DNA from 2 places in the Shewanella sp. FJAT-51649 genome. Region 2 is predicted to be linked to the other one. Evidence: predicted binding sites of a transcription regulator. Region 2 holds the regulator's gene; the other holds the start of a gene.

Region 1 (5,477 bases), 2.0 Mb from region 2:
CGAGTTGGCTTGCACGCCAGGCAGTAAAATTCCGCAGGCAAAAATGGTCGCAATGGCAAATGTCCAAGCGTACCACTTCATGCCTAAGCCTTTTTCAATGTAAAAGGCGGGGCCGCCGCGGTACTCTCCGTTGATTTTTTCTTTGTAGACTTGGCCTAAGGTGGATTCAACGAATGCTGAGCTTGCGCCCAGAAACGCTACCATCCACATCCAAAACAATGCACCCGGACCGCCGAAGGTAATCGCAGTGGCGACACCGGCAATGTTTCCGGTTCCCACACGACCCGCTAAAGTCATGGCTAAAGCCTGGAAGGAAGACACGCCAGCATCAGTGCTTTTTCCATCAAACATTAAACGGATCATTTCGGGTAAATGGCGTAACTGTAGGAAACGTGAGCGCAGGGAGAAAAAGAGTCCTACACCGAGACAAAGATAAACGAGTGCGGGGCTCCAAACGATATTGTTGACCGCATTAACAATCTCATTCATATAATTTAACTCCAATATTCTGTTGTTTTTGCAGAGTTTTTAAGATATTTGCTTGTAAGTTTGGGTACTAAACGGCCAATTTGGCCTAAGGTTAAGACGTGTGCGCACGCCCAAGAGCTTCAACATAACGGCTTTTTGAGCCGCTTCATAGCTAAAGTTGTTAAATAATTGATAATTTAACGTTCTTTATTTGGTGGCTTTACTGAGCAGGGATTTAGCGGTGCGTTAACTGACTAGATTACTAACTGAGTTTGACAGTCGGGATGTAGGAGTAAAGGCGGGGCAAGATGTTTGGGGCGGCACTCTTTATTTTTGCCGAAGCGGATGTAGGTGTGGGTATCAGTGCAAGGCTTAAAAACGGGGCTTACATTACCAGCCATAACAGCATCCATAGTCCGAAAAGCCATACCAGACTGCGTCGGCTAACCCTATGTTTTAATAGCAAAGATAGGCTTACTGCCACGGGCAAATACAGGAAAACTCCCCAAGAAAGGAAAGGTGTCTCAAGCCCAAGCCTTTTTAGCCCCATTTCACAAAGTAGACTTAACGCCAGCAATGACAGGCTGTGGAAGATCACTAATTGATTGAATCTTAAGGCAAGCGCTGGCTTAAAGACGGGGGGTGTAGGGCTTGGCAAGGTCAGTGTATTCATCTCTTTTTCTCAATTCCTCGTAACGGATGCAAGGGATTTTAGTTTTAGATGAGAATTATTCTCAACTAAATTTACACAGCTTTAGTGTTCCATTGCCGCAGAGCGAGTTAAATCGGCCATCAAGATAAAACGGCGGTTTGCACTCTTGTCTGCTTTGGGCTAAATTGCACTGTAATTATATCCAGTGTTTAATGTAGATATGATCCTCTATATTGCTGAAAAACCAAGCCTTGGGCGTGCAATTGCCGATGTGCTGCCTAAACCCCACAAAAAAGGTGACGGGTTTATTGAAGACGCCCAGGGCAACTGTGTGTCTTGGTGTGTGGGGCACTTGCTCGAACAGGCCGAGCCCGATGCCTATAATCCCGAGTTTAAATCGTGGAAGTTTGAGCATTTACCCATAGTGCCCGAGAAGTGGCAGCTTAAACCTAAGGCCGCGACCCGCAGCCAACTCACAGTACTTAAAAAGCTGGTGAAACAGGCCGATACGCTAGTGAACGCTGGCGATCCCGACCGAGAAGGGCAGCTATTGGTTGATGAAGTGATCGCCTATTTGGGTGTGACGGGCGATAAATTACAGCAAACGCAGCGACTCCTTATCAGCGACTTAAACCCGCAGGCGGTGAAGCGTGCCCTGTCGCAACTTCGCAGTAATCGTGAGTTTATTCCTTTGTCGACTTCGGCACTGGCCCGAAGCCGCGCCGATTGGCTCTATGGCATGAATATGACCCGGGCCTACACCATCCAAGGGAAAAAGGTCGGCTATCAGGGCGTACTATCGGTTGGTCGAGTACAGACACCACTGCTTGGGCTTATCGTGCGCCGCGATGAAGAAATCGCGAACTTTCAATCTAAGCCTTTTTATGAGGTTCTGGCTCACTTAGTGACGGACAAAGATCAGGCTTTTACGGCGAAGTGGCAACCTAGTGAAGCCTGCTTACCCTATATGGATGAGGAAGGGCGCGTGCTCGCTAAGGGGTTAGCGCAAAATGTGGTGCGGCGGATCACCGATAAATCCGCCAAAGTGACCCAGTTAAGCACTAAGGATAAGCAGCAGAATCCGCCTTTACCTTACAGTTTATCGGCGCTGCAAATCGATGCGGCCAAGCGCTTTGGGATGAGCGCGAAGGACGTGCTCGATACCTGCCAGAGCTTATACGAGCGCCATAAGCTAATCACCTATCCACGCTCAGACAGCCGTTATTTGCCGACAGAGCAGCATGGGCTTGCAAGCGGGGTATTAGCGGCCATTACGGGCGGTGCGCCCGAGTTAGTCGTACACGCTGAGGCGCCGAATCCTCGGCTTAAATCTAAGGCGTGGGATGATAAAAAAGTTGATGCGCACCACGCTATTATTCCAACGGAAAAACAGCCTAATTTAGTTGGCTTAAGCCAGCGGGAAAGACAGCTTTATCTGCATATTGCCCGTCAGTATTTGGCACAGTTTTACCCCGCCTATTGCTACAGTGAAACTGCGGTCGAGGTGACGATCGAAGGTGGCCTTTTTAAAACCAAGGCAAAACAGGATAAATCTCTCGGTTGGAAACAACTGTTTGCTAGAGAAGAGAACGAACGAAAAGACGCATCATCCACAGCGAGTTTTACGCAAGGCGATAAGGACGCAGAGGAAGGGGAAGGGGAAGGGGAATATGTTGGTCAGCTACCGCCGCTTACCTTAGGGCAAGTGCTTCATTGTCACCACGGTGAATTAGTCGAGAAGCAAACTCAACCACCCAAGGCTTTTACCGATGCGACTTTGCTGAGCGCAATGACGGGGATTAACCGTTATGTCACTGACCCCGAGATCCGTAAAATTTTAAAGGAAACCGATGGCCTAGGTACGGAAGCGACTCGCGCAGGCATTATTGAACTGCTGTTTAAGAGAGGCTTTATTCAGCGTCAGGGCAAGTCGATTGTAGCCACTGAGGTAGGCAAGGGCTTAATCAATAGTTTACCCACTAGCGCCACGACGCCCGATATGACGGCGCAGTGGGAGGCAAGCCTAAACGGTATCTGCCATAAAGAAATCTCTTATCAAGGCTTTATGCAACCACTGCTGGGGACGCTAAATAACTTAATCGAAAATGCGGGTGCTCAATTGCCCTCAGCCCTCAATGGCTTAAAAGGGCAGGGCTTTAAGCGTGCCGCGACTAAAAAGTCCGGTTATCGAAAAGCCGGAGCCAGAGGCGCTGCTGGCGTGAAAAAAGCCGGCACTGGGCCTAAAAAAGGGAATGCTAGCAATTCAGCCGCAGCATCTTCTACCTCCACGACAGCTAAACCGACTGCCCCTAGACGGCGAACGAGCAAAGTGCCTGCCCAAGCTTGATGACACATATGTGATCAAACTGTCGCTAAACCACGGGATTTGGTAACGATATTTAATTTATTCCGCGATATTTAATTACCGCCAATCACGATATTTCGTGATTGGCGGATCCACTTCTAAAAAACACCTTCAAATTCAGCTTTTCAGCGCCGTGGCATGCAAACTGCTGTGTATTGGCTGGAGAATATAATAAGCCAATTAAATCATATGATTATTTATGATTTAGCTGAATTAAAAGGTGTAGATGATATGAAAAAGAAATTGCTAGCAGTGATGATCCCTGCGGTGCTGCTCACTGGTACAACGCAAGCGGTCGAGCTGTATAACGATCAAACCAATAGCGTCAATATGATGGGTTGGCTAGGCTTTGCGGCGTTAAACGATGGCCACGAAACCTCAGTAATTGATAACTTTTCCCGCGTGGGATTTCGTTTCGACCGCCAAGAGAAAAATGGCTGGCGCTCCTTTGCCCATACCGAATGGGGCATTAACATGGTCACCAGTGACGATGGTCTGATCTATACCCAAGGTCAAGGTGGTGGTCAGTTATCGGCTTCAAAAACCTCAGATTTCCTCTTTAACCGTTTAGGTTATGTCGGCATGTCGCACGACAAATGGGGCTCGCTCACCTTTGGTAAGCAGTGGGGGGCTTATTATGATGTGGCTTACACCACAGACGTGCTCAATGCCTTTACCGGCTGGTCTGTCGGTGCTTATACCTTCGGTGATGGCGGCCTCACCGGCGCGGGGCGTGCGGATGCAGCGCTGCAATACCGTAATACCTTTGGCAATTTGCATATCGCGGTGCAATACGCCTCTAAGCAAAATAGCGATGTGGCGCTCTATGACAATTTAGGCAATGCCTTAAACGATGGTTCTGAGCTGAGTTTCGAACCTAGCTATGGTGCGAGTGCGACTTACTATTTCACCGACAAATTTAAGGTGTTAGCGGGCTTTAACCGTGGTGACTTCATCGGCAATCTTGCGGGTAAAGACGTCGATAATACCAATCAAATCATCGGTATCGGCGCCCAATATGGCAGCTTCTACCAATATGCGCCGGGTCGTGATGCCGACGGCCTATATGTCGGTTTCAACGCCCATAAGAGTGAGCAAAATGAGTTAGTCGGTGGCGATCTCTACGACTCAACCGGCGCCGAATTTATTGTTGCTTACCACTACGATAACGGATTCGTACCTAGCTTATTGCTGACTTACCAAGATTTGGACACCGATGAAAACACCGTCATCCAAGGTAAATGGACCCGCCAATTTGCTGTACTAGGCCTGCATTATCGCTATAGCCGCGACACTATTATGTATGCCGAAGCCAAAATCGATTTCAGCGATATGGATGATAAAGCCTACGAAGATCTACAAGATAATAACTATGCCGTTGGTATCCGTTATTTCTTCTAATTGGCCAATTAATTCGGCAAAATAAAGCAAAGGCCACATATAGTGGCCTTTTTCATAACTATCCATTTCTTATCAATGCGTTACACAATCCCTAACTTCTTCATTTTACTGCGCAGGGTATTGGCATTGATATCCAGCAATTCGGCGGCGCCGCCTGGGCCATAGAGTTTACCCCCCGTGATCCTTAAGGCATGGCTGATGTATTTTTTGGTCATCACCTCGAGCGGCACCAGCTTATCGCTGGCATGACTTGGATCGATAATTACGGTTTGATTGGATGGGGTTTTTACGGTTTCGAGGCTCTGTGGCGCCAGAAAGCTAAAATCCAGTGGCCCTGCGGGGTGCTGAATGATGGCGCGCTCGAGCACATTAATGAGTTCGCGCACATTCCCTGGCCAACCATATTGGTTGAGAATATTCAGTTGTTCTGGGGCGATTCTTGGCAGCTGCGGTAAATTGAACTTGGCACTGAGCTGCTCGATAAAATGTTGTACCAGCAGAGGTATATCAGTGCGTCTTTGTCTGAGCGATGGGATCTCGATAGGGAAAATCGCCAGCCGATACCAGAGATCTTCACGAAACACTTCTCTA
Region 2 (5,477 bases):
CCGCCGAGCATTATGGTCGTAATACGGTCCACCGCCTTGGTGCTGATCAACACGATACAGGCGAGCACAACCGCAAATACTAATCCGGCAACACTCTGGGGTAGCTCAATCCCCATACCCTGTAGGCTATGGTTAACAATCGAGCCGCCGCCACTGATGTAGGCGTAGGTTAAGATGTAAAGCACGAAGGCAATCGATACCCCATTCACGATCCGCCAAAACTGGCCTAGGGTTTCCTTGGTCAGGGTATCGAAACTCGCTCCCGGCTCGAAATGCAGGTTGGTTTCGAGCAGTAACAGTCCCGACATCAACATGCAGAACCAAATACCGAGTAACATCAGTACCGAGTAGCCAAACCACATGCCAGCACCCACAACGGGCAAAGAAAACATCCCCGCCCCAACTGTGGTGCCAGCAATAATCATGGCACCACCGAGCAAAGACTTGCCCACCGGCTTATTCTTCGCCGCATTCATATGGTTAGCCATTAAACGATATGCTCCGCGGTCACACTCGCCACTATGGTTTGTCTCACTGAGGCTCGAAGTAAGCTATTGGCTTGATCGCGAATGCGCTCAACGTCGGATTTATCTTCCTTCTCGGAGAAATAACCCAACTCTTTAAGCTTAACACTCAAGGTGTTATAGAGTTTCTTGTCGTAGAATTCTGGTGCAGTAATTCCATGCAGCGCCCCTAAACGTTGGGCAAGCAGATGGCTTTCAGACTCCAGCTCCGAACGCTCCATCTTAGGTCTGTGGGCCAGCAGATTGAAGATAATCGCATAGCGTTGCAAAGTCTCGCTAACGCTTCCGGCCAGCAACAACATTTGGCTAGTGTGCTCGGTCACCACCGACAGCGTATCGCTTTCCTGCACTAAGCCCTGTTCAATAAACAGATCCAGCACTTGATTCACATAACTTGGGAGGTCCTTGATACCCATGAATAACTCCGCCTTCAGTAGCGGATAAAAGTCACTCACAATCCCTAGGATATGGGCTCTTGAAATCTGCTTATTGTTGGTTAAGCAGCTGGCAATCAACGACGGAATGATAAACAAGTGGATGATATTGTTACGATAGTAAGTCATTGAAATCGCTTGATTCGCATCAATAGAGACTATCTCACCCAGAGGATCGGCGTGGATGGAGAACTTATTCAGCTCTAATCCTTGCTGCACTAAGTGCTTGCCATCACCTTCGGCCACCGACGTAAACGAAGTGTAAGGCACACGCTTAAGCAGAGTTAGATACAAATCTAACTGACGCTCGAGCAAGCAACGCTCTAGGGCATTTTGTTCCGACGCCAGCAGCACTAAGCTGGTCAAGGTGATAGAACTGGCGGCGGCGGCATCGTTAATGCGGGTCATCACACGATTCGCTAACACGTTGACCGCTGGGGTTAACCAAGTCGGTTTTTGTTCGGGATCGTCGGCCACTTCAGTGCGCCAGTTAGGCGCTGTTTCATTCAAGAAGTTTTGCAGTGTAATCGGCTCACCAAAGTTGACATAACCTTGGCCAAAATTACCTAATTTACGAATAGCACCAAAGACTTGCCATACAGATTCTTTCTGTTTTTTCTTACCACTCAACTCTTTGTGATAAGTCGCCACTTCCATCACGTGATCATAACCTAAATACACAGGCACTAAGGTGACAGGGCGTTCGATGCCACGCAGCACACTGTTGATCGTCATGGCGATCATGCCCGTTTTAGGCGCCAACAAACGACCGGTACGAGAACGACCACCCTCAGAGAAATACTCCACCGAATATCCCTTAGCAAACAGCTGATCGAGGTATTCACGGAACACGGCCGTATAGAGTTTATTGCCGTTAAAACTACGGCGAATAAAGAAAGCACCGCCACGGCGGAACAGCGGCCCAGCTGGCCAGAAGTTTAGGTTAATCCCCGCCGCAATATGCGGTGGCACCATGCCTTGGTAATACAAAATGTAGGATAACAGCAGGTAATCCATATGGCTGCGATGGCAAGGTACATACACAATCTCGTGACCATCATGGTGAAGCTGGCGGATTTGCTCAGCACCTTTGATATTGATACCGCTGTAGAGCTTGTTCCATAACCAAGTTAAGAAACGCTCGGCAATACGCACTAAGCTATCGGAATAATTCGCTGCAATTTCATCAAGATATTCAATTGCTGTTTCACGAGCTTGGGTTTCGGAAATCTTCTTACTCGCCGCTTCTTCTTGAATCGCCTTGCGTAAGGATTCGGATTTCAACAGGGAGTGGAACATCGCCTGACGATTAGGCAGCACAGGTCCTGTCATCACCTTGCGCTGGCGGCGGAAATGCACTCTCGCCACCCGCGCTAACTTATGGGCAATCCCCATATCGGTGCCGTGTTCGTCGGCCATGTAACGCAGCGATACGGCATTAGAAAACTGAACAAAGTTGTGGCGGCCTAAAAATAGGATCATCAGGCACTTACGTAACCAAGTTGGGTTTTCACGCTCAAGTACAGCCGCCTTCATGGTGTCGTCTTCTTTACCCGGAGTACGGCCCCAATACAGGCTCACAGGCACCAGCTGAATATCTAACTCAGGCTTTTCTTTATGTACGGCCAACAAACGCATAAAACATTCGAGGAATGGCTCATTACTAGCACGTTCGCCAAACAAAGGCTTACGCCCTTCGAGGCAAACTACGCGGGGCGCAACAACGCCATTTACCACGAGCGGCTCGTAAGGGCTTGGCAAACCCAGCTTAGTGGTGATTTCGCTTAACGCAGCAATATCACTCAGGGATTCTGTTTTCATTACATAAGCAAGCGGTCTGGAGGCGTCCAGATTCAGATCGGCAAAGGGATCCTGCGGCACAACAATAGTGTGCACTAAGTGTTTTTGGATCCAGCGTAATGATTTCAACCAAAGAGAGTCTTGTTTAGGCATTATTCTTATGCAATGTAAGTACGTTCATTAGCCCCATAGAATACCAGATTCTAGGGAACATTCGCTAATACTCTCCAATCGCGTTAAAAAGTGGTTAATACTTGCACTACGAATAATACTGTATATACTAACAGTAACTGTATAGAAAAACAGGAAAGAACATGAGACCGTTGACGCCACGCCAAGCCGAAATTTTAGAGCTGATTAAACGTAATATTGCCGAGACTGGCATGCCACCCACCCGGGCCGAAATCGCCACCCGTTTGGGTTTTAAAAGTGCAAATGCCGCCGAGGAACACCTTAAGGCATTGGCGAAAAAAGGCTGCATCGAGATCATGCCTGGTACTTCCCGCGGGATCCGCCTCCCAGTTGAGGAAGAAGATAACAGCGAATCAGGCTTACCACTGATTGGCCAAGTGGCTGCTGGCGAACCTATCCTCGCCCAAGAGCATGTCGAACAGTATTACCAAGTCGACCCTAGCATGTTCCACCCTGCCGCCGATTTCTTACTGCGTGTCAGAGGCGACAGTATGAAGAACATCGGTATCCTCGAGGGGGATCTGCTCGCCGTTCATAAAGTACAGCAAGCGCGCAATGGCCAAGTAGTTGTTGCTCGCGTTGACGATGATGTAACAGTTAAACGCTTTGAAAAGAAAGGGAATCTAGTTTATCTACATGCGGAGAATGAAGATTACTCCCCAATTAAAGTCGATTTAAGTTTCCAAAGTCTAACAATAGAAGGGCTCGCCGTAGGGGTGATCCGCAATGGAGATTGGCTATGAACAAACTACTAGGTAATGCCCCGCGTCACCCCGGTTTATGGCTCGATGCGGTACGCGAAACCGATACTGACTGGCAGCATACGCCTATCATCACTATGCCTACAGAGAGCCAAGGGCGCCAAGAGCTGATGCAGCTTAGCAAGCAGTTAGCACAACTGAGCCAACAAGGCCGCTGGGTTGTGCTCATCAACCCTCCTAGTATTGGCTACAAACAGTTACTGGCCAGCGCTGGCGTGCGTATGGATCGCGTTCTCTTAGTCCATGCGAAAGATGAAGTCGAAACCCTGTGGGCAATGGAAAAAGCCTTAACCAGTGGCACTTCAAGCGCAGTAATTACTTGGATCCACTCACTCGATGCCCGCGACAATCGTCGTTTGCAAATTGTGGCCAAGAGTGCCCGCGCCATGGGAATCGTGCTCGAAGGTGTTGTAAATCACTCGACTACGGACGCGACACTCAAGCAACCCGCTCACTTTGCCCAAGGTAGTTTTTTTAGCTCTGTTCATTAAAATTTTTGCACTGCGTATTTAGCCTTGAAAGCCGCCTCACCTGTGAATGTGGGGCTTTTTTTTGGCAATTTTTCAGACAATTAGAAAAAGAAGTGATCTTGATCAATTTTTAAACAGCAAGTATGTTTGATTCAGACGAGCATAATATATCGCCCGTTTAGGCAAAAAATATCGACGATTTATCGAATATCTCTTGCCCACAAAAATCGAGAATAATGGGTTTTATTCAGCAGTATGTGCCAGTGTGGCTAATACCAGCAGTAACAATACTTAATCAAAAGTAAGCCGCCAACGCACGTTGAAGTCAGAGAAGCTTTTTTGGGAACTGAAGAGTTTGCATAGAGTTGAGACTTACTGTGTTGCTCTTCTTTGTAGTTGCTATTCGCAATTGGCAGAGGAGAAGTCTTGTGAAGCAATGGTTGTATTGTTTACTCGTGGTGCTATTCGCCCCACCGTTGGCCGCAGCGGACATGCGGTTCAACATGACCCCTGGCGTAACAGAAATCAGTGGCAAGGTATATCACCTTCACATGACGATTCTGTATATCTGCTGCGCAATAGGCCTAGTGGTTTTTGGCGTGATGATTTATGCCATGATCAACCACAGAAAATCCAAGGGCGCGGTCGCGTCTCACTTCCATGAGAGTACAAAAGTCGAAATCGCGTGGACGATTATTCCTTTTGTCATTCTGATCTTAATGGCAATTCCCGCCACGAAAACTCTGATTGCCATGGAAGATCCCAGCAATGCCGATCTCACGGTAAAAGTTACGGGCTCTCAATGGAAATGGCATTATAGTTACTTCGATCAAGACATTGATTTTTACAGCATTCTCGCAACCCCAAGACCTCAAATCGAAGGTAGTGAAGCCAAGGGTGAGCACTACTTACTCGAGGTCGACAAACCCCTAGTATTACCCATCAATCGCAAAATCCGTTTCTTGATGACCTCAGAGGATGTCATCCACTCATGGTGGATGCCCGCCTTTGCCGTTAAAAAAGACGCTAACCCAGGTTTTATCAACGAGGCGTGGACCCGTATCGACAAACCCGGTATTTACCGTGGCCAATGTGCCGAGCTTTGCGGTAAAGACCATGGTTTTATGCCGATAGTGGTGCAGGCATTACCCGAAGCAGAGTTCGATGCTTGGGTTGAAGAGCAAAAGCAAGCCGCCAATGCCGCAGCCCAAGCCGCACAAGCCGCGTTATCGCAAACACTGACGAAAGAAGAGTTGATGGCTCAGGGTGAGCAAGTTTACCTCGGTCACTGCGCGG

What was found. The regulator LexA, encoded in region 2, represses DNA repair genes until DNA is damaged. The targets are predictions, from matches to a motif close to TACTGTATNNNNATACAGTA.
Region 1: the regulator LexA is predicted to act here: its motif matches at 1,309-1,328, upstream of K0H59_RS07805 (DNA topoisomerase III).

What each region holds. Positions count from the first base shown of each region.
Region 1 is NZ_CP080411.1:1,715,227-1,720,703, forward strand. Features, by position in the region: gene K0H59_RS07800 (sodium:alanine symporter family protein) at 1-489, opposite strand, end outside; gene K0H59_RS07805 (DNA topoisomerase III) at 1,341-3,467, shown strand; gene K0H59_RS07810 (porin) at 3,717-4,886, shown strand; gene K0H59_RS07815 (sigma-54-dependent Fis family transcriptional regulator) at 4,967-5,477, opposite strand, start outside.
Region 2 is NZ_CP080411.1:4,596,498-4,601,974, forward strand. Features, by position in the region: gene mtr (tryptophan permease) at 1-488, opposite strand, end outside; gene plsB (glycerol-3-phosphate 1-O-acyltransferase PlsB) at 488-2,911, opposite strand; gene lexA (transcriptional repressor LexA) at 3,073-3,693, shown strand; gene K0H59_RS20130 (cell division inhibitor SulA) at 3,690-4,202, shown strand; gene coxB (cytochrome c oxidase subunit II) at 4,610-5,477, shown strand, end outside.